DNA from 3 places in the Actinoplanes derwentensis genome. Region 3 is predicted to be linked to each of the others. Evidence: riboswitches for the same ligand, from Rfam matches in the RefSeq annotation. Region 3 holds a riboswitch; each other region holds the start of a gene.
What was found. Region 3 has a riboswitch for cobalamin ahead of cobN (cobaltochelatase subunit CobN). Riboswitches for the same ligand answer to the same signal wherever they lie in the genome.

Region 1 (3,269 bases), 3.3 Mb from region 3:
CCTCGACGCGGACGTGACGAGCATCGAGGCGTCCCGTTCCAAGATGGAGGTGCTCGACGACCTGGCCACCATCGGCTACCGCCGCGGCGTCGGCCCAGGCGTGTGGGACATCCACTCGCCGCGCGTGCCGTCCCAGCAGGAGGTCGTCGCGTCGTTGCGGCTCGCGGCCGAGGCGGTTCCGGCGCGCCGCCTGTGGGTGAACCCGGACTGCGGCTTGAAGACCCGCGGGTACGAGGAGACCGAGGCGTCCCTGCGTCACCTGGTAGCGGCGGCCGCTGAACTGCGCTAGCCCTCTGCGCGGGTGGAGGGTTCGGGCGCCCGAACCCTCCTAACCCGGCCGCCGGGTGTTCAGCACGCAGTCGCCGCAGGTGCCGCCGCCGGGGATGCGGTAGTAGAGGCAGCAGTTGTTGCGGGCCAGGTACCAGCGGGCCCGCGCCGGATCGGGCCGGGTCAGGGTGGCGGTTCCCCGCAGTGGCGGCAGTTCGAGACACCCGGTGACCAGGGTCGCGGCGGTTTCGGCGGCGCCCGGCATCGCGTCGGCGATCATGCCCGCCGCACCGCCCAGCGCCGAGGCGACATTGCCCCACAGCACCTGCGGCGACAGCCGGAACCGCTCACGGAAGACGTCGAGCACCGGCTCGACCAGACCCCGGATCGCGGTACGCGAGAAGAGTTCGGCTGTGCCGGGCCCGCTGTCGAGTCCGTGCCAGGCGATCGGAATCGGTCCCGCCTCGACCTGCCGCCACCACAGCCGTTCCACGTCGGCGATCGGCAGGACGCCGCCGGTGGCCACCGCCCCGAGCAGCGGTGACAGCAGCCGCGACGCGAGCCCGAGGAAGATGATCGACGCCGCGGCCCGCTCGTCGATGTCCGCGTGGTCCAGCCCGCCGAGCCCGGCCAGGGTCCGCCGCCCGATCCGAACCCGCTGGGCGATCACGTCAGGGTCGAGCAGTTCCCGCACCGGCCGCCAGCCGGGTTCACCGTCGTAGGGTTCCCACGCGAAGTAGGGGCCGAGCCGGGCCGCCGCTTCCAGAGCCGCCCCGGTCACGCCGCGACCGTTCCGGCCATCCTGTTTTCGAAGGGTCACGCCGCGACCAGCCCGGCGACTGCCGCCACCGCGTCGGCGAGGTGTGGGCACGCCCGGCCTCGTCCGGCTTCGACGACGGCCGGCCGCCACGCCGGGTCACCGATGCAGGGTGCGAGGATTTCCGCCGGCATCGGTCCGGGACCGTCGCACCAGAGCACCACGACCGCGGGCCGGGCCCGGGCCACCGCGCCGCCGATCACCTCCCCGCACAGGCCGGCGCCGAGGTGTATCGAAGCGGTTCCGCGTTCGGCGAGCGCGGCGGCGAGTGCGTCGAGGGCGGCCACGTCCCGGCCGTGGTCGGCGGCCATCAGCAGCACCGAGACCGGCGTACCCGCAGGTGGGCGGGGCACCGCGGCAAAAACCTCACTGAGGGTACGGGTGAGCAGCCGCCGCGCGATCGCCTTGCGCGTCTCCGGGTAGCGGGCGTGCCCGATGTGACTGAACGCGGGCCCGGCCATGGTGTGCCAGGTGTGCACGACACCATGCCCGGCCACCGAGGCCGCCAGGGTCTCCCGCAGGGTGAGCACGTCCATCCGGCGGGCGGCCCGGGCCAGCCCACGGGCTTCCGCGTCGGTACCAGGGTCACCGCACGGACGGTCGGCAGTCCATGATGTGGTCTCGCGGCGGGCCTGCCGGGCGGCCTCGGCCGCGGGCACTCCTCGGGTGGTCAGCTGCGCCATCACGGTCAGCGCGGCGACGTCGTGCGAGGTGTAGCGCCGATGCCGCCCGGACTCGTGCCCGGACGGGCCGAGTCCGTACCGCTGGTGCCAGGTCCGCAAGGTGGTCGGGGCGACACCGAGCCGCCGGGCGAGTATCCCGGCACTCAGCCGCTCCTCGACCGGCGCGTGCATCATCAGCTGTTCTCCCACCGCCGACCCGCCCTCGAGGTCACCGACAACACCACACCAGGTCAGGCGCGGGCAGTGGCAGGTATTCGGACTCGCGGGCACGCACCGTCGCCCACTCACCGCTGCGGGGCAGTCCCGGCTTCCCACCGGGTTCCCTCTTACGACACCCGATCTGGCGAACCGGGCGAACCGACTGCCCACCCATCCTACGGGGTACGCCCCATCCGTCCCGACACCGATCGTCTCGTCCCGGCCGCCCTATTCCCCGCGCCGTCGAGGGCGTTGTCGACCAGGGCGATGGCGAATTCCTCGGTCAGGGGGGCGTCGGGGATGAGCAGGCGGTGGTAGCACGCTCCCCAGAGCTGGTCGACGAGAATGCCGAGGTCGAGGTCGTCGCGCAGCTGACCACGCTCGCGGGCCCGTTCGAAGGCCGCCATGGCGAGCGCGCGGCGGGTGGCCGAGTAGTGCAGTGAGAACGCCGCGGACAGCTCGGGGTCGGTCTGCGCCACCCCGATCAGTCCCGCGAGGATCGCGCCGGTGCCGTCGGTGTTGAGGAGCCTGACGAAGGTGCAGAGCTGTGCGGTGATGTCGGCGCGGATGTCGCCGGTGTCGGGGAACTCCAGAATGGGTTCACTGTGGGTGAAGTAGGCCTCCGCTGCCAGTGCCCCGGCGGACGGCCACCACTTGTACAGGGTCATCTTGCTGGAGCCGGCCGCGGTGGCGACCCGGTCGAACGTGACCGCCTTGATCCCCTCGCTCAGCAGCAGCTCGGTGGCGGCACGCAACACGCCTGCCCGGACCTCGGCGGCCGGCCGGCGGCCACGTCCTCGTCGCTGCGGTGCCACCGGGGGCGACGACTGCTCAGCCATGGTCGTTCCTCTCGTCTCGACAACTCCGCCCTCAGATTAGTGGACAACTAGTCTTTATCTCGCTACGGTTATATGGACACCTAGTCCACATACCTGGAGGGCACATGTCCGGCAACCTCACTCCCACCCGCGTCGCCATCGTGACCGGAGGATCCGGCGGCATCGGTCGCGCCGTCGCCGAGCGCCTGGCCGCCGACGGCATCGCCGTGGTGGTGCACTACAGCGGCAACGAGGCCAAGGCCGAGGACGCGGTGAAGCAGATCGTCGCCGCAGGCGGCCAGGCCACCGCGTTCGGCGGCGACGTCGCCGACCCCGCGGAGATGGCGGCGTTGTTCCAGCACGCCACGGACACCTTCGGCGGCGTCGACGTCGTCGCGCACACGGCGGGCATCATGCCGCTCGCGCCGATCGCGCAGACCGACCTCGACACCTTCGACCGCATCCAGCGCACCAACGTGCGCGGCA
Region 2 (3,269 bases), 1.5 Mb from region 3:
TCTACGACATCCACTCACGGCGGTGGGACCAAGACGCCTTGACCATTGCGGGCGTACGACCGGAGCAGCTCGCCGAGGTCGTACCCACCACCCAAGCCCTGACGCTCAGCCCTCAGGTGGCCGCCGCGGCGGGTCTGCCCCCGGAGACTCCACTGATCATCGGCGCCGCCGACGGGCCGCTCGCCAACCTCGGCGTCGGCGCGGTCTCGCCCGGCGTCGGTGCGGTCTCCCTCGGCACCAGTGGTGCCCTGCGCACCGTCGTCGGCGCTCCCACCAGCGACAACGCCGGGCGGCTGTTCTGCTACGCCCTCACCGAGGACCGCTGGGTCATCGGCGGGGCCGTCAACAACGCCGGTTCGGTGGTCCGCTGGGCCGGTCAGGCCCTGGACCCCGGCACTGCCGGTTCGTCTCGTGGTTCCGGTGGTGAGGACGACGACGACCGCGACGCCCGGCTGCTCGACGAGGCGGCCGGGATCGTGGCCGGCAGCGAGGGCCTGCTCTGCCTGCCCTACCTGCTCGGCGAACGGGCGCCCTGGTGGCGGCCCGGCATGCGGGGCGCCTACCTCGGGCTGCGCCGCGAACACGGCCGGCCGCACCTGGTCCGCGCCGCCGTCGAAGGCGTCTGCCAGCAACTCGCCCTGGTCCGGGACTCCTTCGACGCCGAAGGTAACCCGCTCACCGAGATCCGGGCCACCGGCGGAGCCGCCGCCTCCCGGCTGTGGATCACCGTGCTCGCGTCGGCTCTGGACCTGCCGGTGACCGTCGCCGACGTGCCCGAGGGCACCGCGCTCGGCGCCTGCCTGCTGGCCCGGCACGCCCTCGGCGAACTCCCCGACCTCGACCAGGCCGCCGCCCTCGTCCCCACCGGCACACCCACCCGGCCTGACCCGGCCGACGCCGCCCTCTACCGGCGGCTGCGCCCACTGGTGGAGAAGTCCGCGCTCGCAGTCCTCGACGTGGTCACCGAACTCGACCGGATCGCCCCCGAACCCCTGCCCGCCACCGAGAAGGCCGTCCCCGCCGGATCGTGACCACGCCGGGTCCGGACCGAACCCGAAGTCACCACGCTCACCCGCCCGCTTCCCGGCGTGGTGACCTGGGGTGCGAATCGCACCCCAGGTCACCACACTGAAGGGGCTGCCGTGATGTCGCCGGCCGTGACCTACCCCGCGTTGACGGGTTACTCGCCGGTCCGGAAGAGTGACCGGCGAGCGGTAGCGGAGGAACCCGGTGCGAATCCGGGACGGTCCCGCCACTGTGACCGGGGAAATCGCCCCGGGAGCCAGGAACTCCGGCCGCTCGCGACAACCGACAGCGGGCGTGGACACCCGCCGGAAGGGACCCTGGTGACGAATCCGTACCCGTTCTCGGCCGTGGTGGGCCTCGACGACCTCCGACTGGCCCTGCTGCTCACCTCGGTCTCCCCGGCCGTCGGCGGTGTCCTGGTCCGAGGTGAGAAAGGTACCGCCAAGAGCACCGTGGTCCGGGCTCTCGCCGGTCTCCTCCCGCACGTCGAGGTGGTGCACGGCTGCCGGTTCGCCTGCGACCCGGACGCGCCCGACCCCGGCTGCCCGGACGGCCCGCACACCCTCGGCGGCCCGGCACTGTCCCGTCCGGCCAGCCTCGTCGAACTCCCCGTCGGCGCCACCGAGGACCGGGTCGTCGGCACTCTCGACCTGCAGCGGGCCCTCAGCGACGGGGTCAAGGCGTACGAGCCCGGCCTACTCGCCGCCGCCCACCGCGGCGTCCTCTACGTCGACGAGGTGAACCTACTCCCGGACCACCTGGTCGACCTGCTCCTGGACGCCGCCGCGATGGGCCGCGCCCACGTCGAGCGCGACGGCGTCTCGGTCAAACACGCCGCCCGGTTCCTGCTGGTCGGCACCATGAACCCGGAAGAGGGCGAACCCCGCCCCCAACTCGTCGACCGGTTCGGCCTGGTCGTCACGGTCGCCGCGCCCCGCGACGCCCGCCAGCGCGCCGAAGTGGTCCGGCGGCGCCTGGCCTACGAGGCGGATCCGGCCGGTTTCGCGGCCCGCTACGTCGCCGACGAGCAGGTCTACGAGGCTCGCATCGCCGCCGCCCGCGCCCAGCTCCCGTCGGTGGTGCTGCCTGACGCCGAACTGGACCGGATCGCCCGCGTCTGCCTCGCCTACGGCGTGGACGGCATGCGCGCCGACATCGTGGTGGCCCGCTGCGCAGTGGCCCTGGCCGCCTGGCACGGCCGCGACCGGGTGACCGCCGACGACGTCCGCGACGCCGCCCGGCTGGCCCTGCCGCACCGCCGCCGCACCGACCCGCTCGACCCGCCCGGCACCGACGAGGAGAAACTCGACGAGGCCCTGGCCGAAGCCGAACGCCAGGCCGAAGAAGACCGCCAGGCCGAAGCCGAACGCCAGGCCGAGCAGGATCGCCGCGCCGACGACCCCGACGGCCCGGATCCGGACGCCGACCCCGACGGTTCCGGCGACGGCCCCGGTGACGACGACCCGGACGGTCCCGGCGGTGGTGGCGGTCCGCGTGACACCGGTGGCCCGTCCGGCACGGACAACCCCGGCACAGACCACCCCCTTGCTGGTACGGACCCCAGCCCCGCACCGCCGAGTTCCCCTTCCCCGTCCGACAGCGACGATCAGTCCACCACGCCCTCGCCGACCATCCCGGCCGCTGGTGTCGCGGTCGCTGCGGGCACCGCCTACCGCACCCGCACGTTCCGCATCGCGGCCCGCGGCGAGGGCGGCCACGCCGGCCGCCGCTCCCCGGCTTTCGCCCGCCGCGGCCGGGTCGTCGGCAGCCGCCTCCCGCAGGGCAAACTCTCCGGCGCCCCACACCTGTTCGCCACCCTCCGCGCCGCGCTGGACCGGACGGCCTTGGACCGGACGGCCTCGGACCGGACCACGGACCGGGCCGTGTTGGACCGGACCGCCCTCGACCGGGCCGCGCCCGACGGCTGGTCGTCGGGTTCAGGCGGCCTCCTCGCCAGTGGTCGTTCCGCTCCGGGTGGTCTTGCTCCGGGCATCATCTCGTCGTCGGATCCCGTGCACCCGTCGGTCGTCCGGCCCGCCGGTGGCCTCTCGGCTCGTCCGGTCGGTGGGGGCGCTGGGCGGGGGATCCGGGTGCTGCCTCGGGACCTTCGGGAGTCGGTTCATGTGGGGCGGGAGGCGAACCTCGTGCTCTTCGTGGTGGACGCCTCCGGGTCGATGGCCGCGCGGAAACGCATGACACTTGTCAAGACCGCGGTGCTGTCGCTGTTGCGGGACGCCTATCAG
Region 3 (3,269 bases):
CGCTTCCCGGTGCCGGACGCCGAGTGATCATGTAACCGTTGGTGGTGGCCTCGGCCAGGACGTGCGGGCCGGCCGGGCTGCCGCAGGCTCGCGCGCATCCGGCCCAGTGGACCGGCAGCCCGTCGACGAACCGGGCCGCGGCGACGGCGTCGGCCCGCACGTCGGCCAGCGATTTCGCGCACCCGGGCCGCCCGGCGCACGCGGTCACCCCGGACCACGGCGAGCCGGGCGTCACCGCGAGACCCGCTCCGGCCAGGCGATCCGCCCACGGCTGCGCCGCCTCCGGCGGCAGATCAGCCACCAGCACCCCGCGCCACGGCGTCACCACCAGATGGTCGGCGTCTTCCAGGACCCGCAGCTGTACGCCGGTCAACCGGCCCAACGGCACCAGGGCCGCGACCGCCACGAGCCCGTCCTGCTGGGGCACGATCCCGATCAGGTCACCCGGCTCCGTGGCACCGACCGGAACCGCGACCTCGACCGCCACCGGCGTCAGACCGAGCGCCGCCACGACCCTGGCCGACACCCGCCCCGGGCCGTCCCGAAGCTCCCGCAGCCGCCACACCGCTGAACCGCCGGCCAGCCGAACATCCTGCCGCGTGTCCTGTTGCACGTCCGTCCGGGTGTCGCGTTGCACGTCGCGTTCGGACAGGAACGCGTGCGCGGCCGCGATCAGCGCCGGAGCCACCTGAGTGGACTCCACCCGCACCCCGGTGTCGTGCCCGGCGAACCGGACAGCGAACAACGGATCCGCCGATTCACCCTGGTCATCGCTCACTCCGACGGGGATCGCCGCGACGTCCGAGGCGAGTGGGACATGCCCGATCGCGAACAGGAACTTCCCCGGCAGAGCGGGCAGCAGCGGGTCACCGAGGATCGCCCGGTCGAGCTCGTCCACCAGCACGCGCAACGCTTTGACGGGCAGGGGCGGGGCCGCGATGTTCCGTACGTTGTCGTGGGTCGTCGAAGGCAGCAGACCGGCCGACCGCAACCGGGCCGCCAGAGCCGGCGCATCGCCGGGACCCAAGCCTCTGAGCTGCAGGTTGGCACGCGAGGTCAACTCCAGCGCGCCGTCACCGAACTCCTCGGCCAGCTCCCGCAGCGACCGCAACCGCGCCCCGGACAGCATCCCGCCGGGCAGCCGCACCCGAGCCAGCATGCCGTCGGCCGCGGCGTGCAGCCGCAGAGCGCCGGGGCAGGCATCGGTCTCGGAGGTTCGACGGTGAGCCATGGCCCGGATACTACGGCCGCCCTCCGACACGAATTCACCTTCGGTGGGCCGTGGTCGGGAGCGTCACAGCGCCGGGTTCGCCTTGACGCGGGACACCGGGGTTCGGGAAGCTCAGGGGGCTCAACGGGCGGCGACGCCGCGGAGGAAGCCGGTGTGAGTCCGGCGCGGTCCCGCCACTGTCACCAGGGTTTTCTCCTGGCAGCCAGGAACTCCGGTCGCCGCCTTTCCTTTTCTACCCGGGGCGCGGACCCCGAGGGGGAGTGCGCGCGTGTTCCTGCTGCTGTCGACATCCGACACCGATCTGCTCAGCGCCCGGGCCAGTGGCTCGCCATGGCGTCTCGCCAACCCGGCCCGCACCGGCGTCGCCGATCTTCCGGCCCTGCTCGACGGGGTCGAGCTGGTGGTGGTGCGCATTCTCGGCGGTCGCCGCGCCTGGGAGGCGGGCCTCGACTCGCTGCTCGCGGGCACCGTGCCGGTGCTGGTGCTCGGTGGCGAGCAGGCCCCCGACGCCGAGTTGATGAGACTGTCCACGGTGCCGGCCGGCGTGGCCGCGGAAGCGCACGTCTACCTGGCCCAGGGCGGTTCGGAGAACCTCACCGCACTGCACGACTTCCTCTCCGACACGGTGCTGCTGACCGGCAACGGTTTCGCGCCCGCGGTCGCCGCGCCGGAGTGGGGCCCGCTGCCCCGCGAGGCCGCGCCCGGCACCGGCCCGTCGACCGTGGCGGTGCTCTACTACCGGGCCCATCACATGGCCGGCAACACCGCCTTCGTCGAGGCTCTCAGTCAGGCGATCGAGGCCAAGGGCGCCCGGGCGCTGCCGATCTACACGGCATCGCTGCGGACCGCGTCGCCCGAGCTGCTCGCCGAGTTGCGTAAGGCGGACGCCCTGGTGGTGACGGTGCTGGCGGCCGGCGGCACCAAACCGGCCACGGTGGGCGCGGGCGGCGACGACGAGGCGTGGGATGTCGGCGTCCTCGCCGACCTCGACGTGCCGATCCTGCAGGGCCTCTGTCTGACCAGCTCACGGGCCGCCTGGGAGGCCAGTGCCGACGGTCTGACACCGTTGGACGCGGCGACGCAGGTGGCGATCCCCGAGTTCGACGGCCGGATCATCACGGTGCCGTTCTCGTTCAAGGAGATCGACGAGGACGGGCTGTCGGTCTACGTGGCCGACCCCGAGCGGGCGTCCCGGGTCGCCGGGATCGCGGTGTCGCACGCCCGACTGCGGCATCTGCCGCCCGCGGAGCGCAAGGTCGCGCTGATGCTGTCGGCCTACCCGACGAAACACTCCCGGATCGGCAACGCCGTCGGTCTCGACACCCCGGCTTCGGCTGTCGCGCTGCTCGCCGCCCTCGACGGTCAGGGCTACAAGATCGGAGACTTCGGGTCGTACGACGGTGACGGCCTGATCCACACCTTGATCGCGGCCGGCGGCCAGGACCCGGACTGGCTGACCGAGGAGCAGTTGGCCGCCAACCCGGTGCGGATCTCCGGTGAGCGTTACGCGGCGTGGTTCGCGACCCTGCCGGCGGACTTCCGGGAGAGCGTCCAGCAGCATTGGGGCCCGCCGCCCGGCGAGCTGTACACCGATCAGGGCGACATCGTGCTGGCCGCGCTCCGTGACGAGAACATCGTCGTGATGGTGCAGCCGCCGCGCGGTTTCGGGGCCAACCCGGTGGCCATCTACCACGACCCCGACCTGCCGCCGAGCCACCACTACCTGGCCGCCTACCGGTGGCTGGCCGACGACTTCGGCGCCCACGCGGTGGTGCACGTCGGAAAGCACGGCAACCTGGAATGGCTGCCGGGGAAGAACGTCGGCATGTCCGCTTCGGACGGCACCGACGCGGCCCTCGGTGACCTGCCGCTGATCTACCCGTTCCTGGTCAACGACCCGGGCGAGGGCACCCAGGCCAAACGCCGGGCGCACGCCACCCTGGTCGACCACCTGATCCCGCCGATGGCCCGGGCCGAGTCGTACGGCGACATCGCCCGCCTGGAGCAGTTGCTCGACGAGCATGCCAACATCGCCGCC

Region 1: linked by a shared signal. The riboswitch ahead of BLU81_RS08930 (MerR family transcriptional regulator) and the one ahead of cobN (cobaltochelatase subunit CobN) in region 3 are both predicted to bind cobalamin.
Region 2: linked by a shared signal. The riboswitch ahead of BLU81_RS00770 (VWA domain-containing protein) and the one ahead of cobN (cobaltochelatase subunit CobN) in region 3 are both predicted to bind cobalamin.

Annotation. Positions count from the first base shown of each region.
Region 1 covers NZ_LT629758.1:1,944,266-1,947,534, reverse strand. The annotation lists gene metE (5-methyltetrahydropteroyltriglutamate--homocysteine S-methyltransferase) at 1-289, shown strand, start outside; gene BLU81_RS08935 ((2Fe-2S)-binding protein) at 329-1,048, opposite strand; gene BLU81_RS08930 (MerR family transcriptional regulator) at 1,084-1,941, opposite strand; cobalamin riboswitch at 1,997-2,144, opposite strand; gene BLU81_RS08925 (TetR/AcrR family transcriptional regulator) at 2,142-2,804, opposite strand; gene BLU81_RS08920 (SDR family oxidoreductase) at 2,909-3,269, shown strand, end outside.
Region 2 covers NZ_LT629758.1:169,451-172,719, forward strand. The annotation lists gene BLU81_RS00765 (gluconokinase) at 1-1,031, shown strand, start outside; cobalamin riboswitch at 1,161-1,314, shown strand; gene BLU81_RS00770 (VWA domain-containing protein) at 1,347-3,269, shown strand, end outside.
Region 3 covers NZ_LT629758.1:9,279,016-9,282,284, forward strand. The annotation lists gene BLU81_RS41530 (precorrin-3B synthase) at 1-1,231, opposite strand, end outside; cobalamin riboswitch at 1,339-1,461, shown strand; gene cobN (cobaltochelatase subunit CobN) at 1,500-3,269, shown strand, end outside.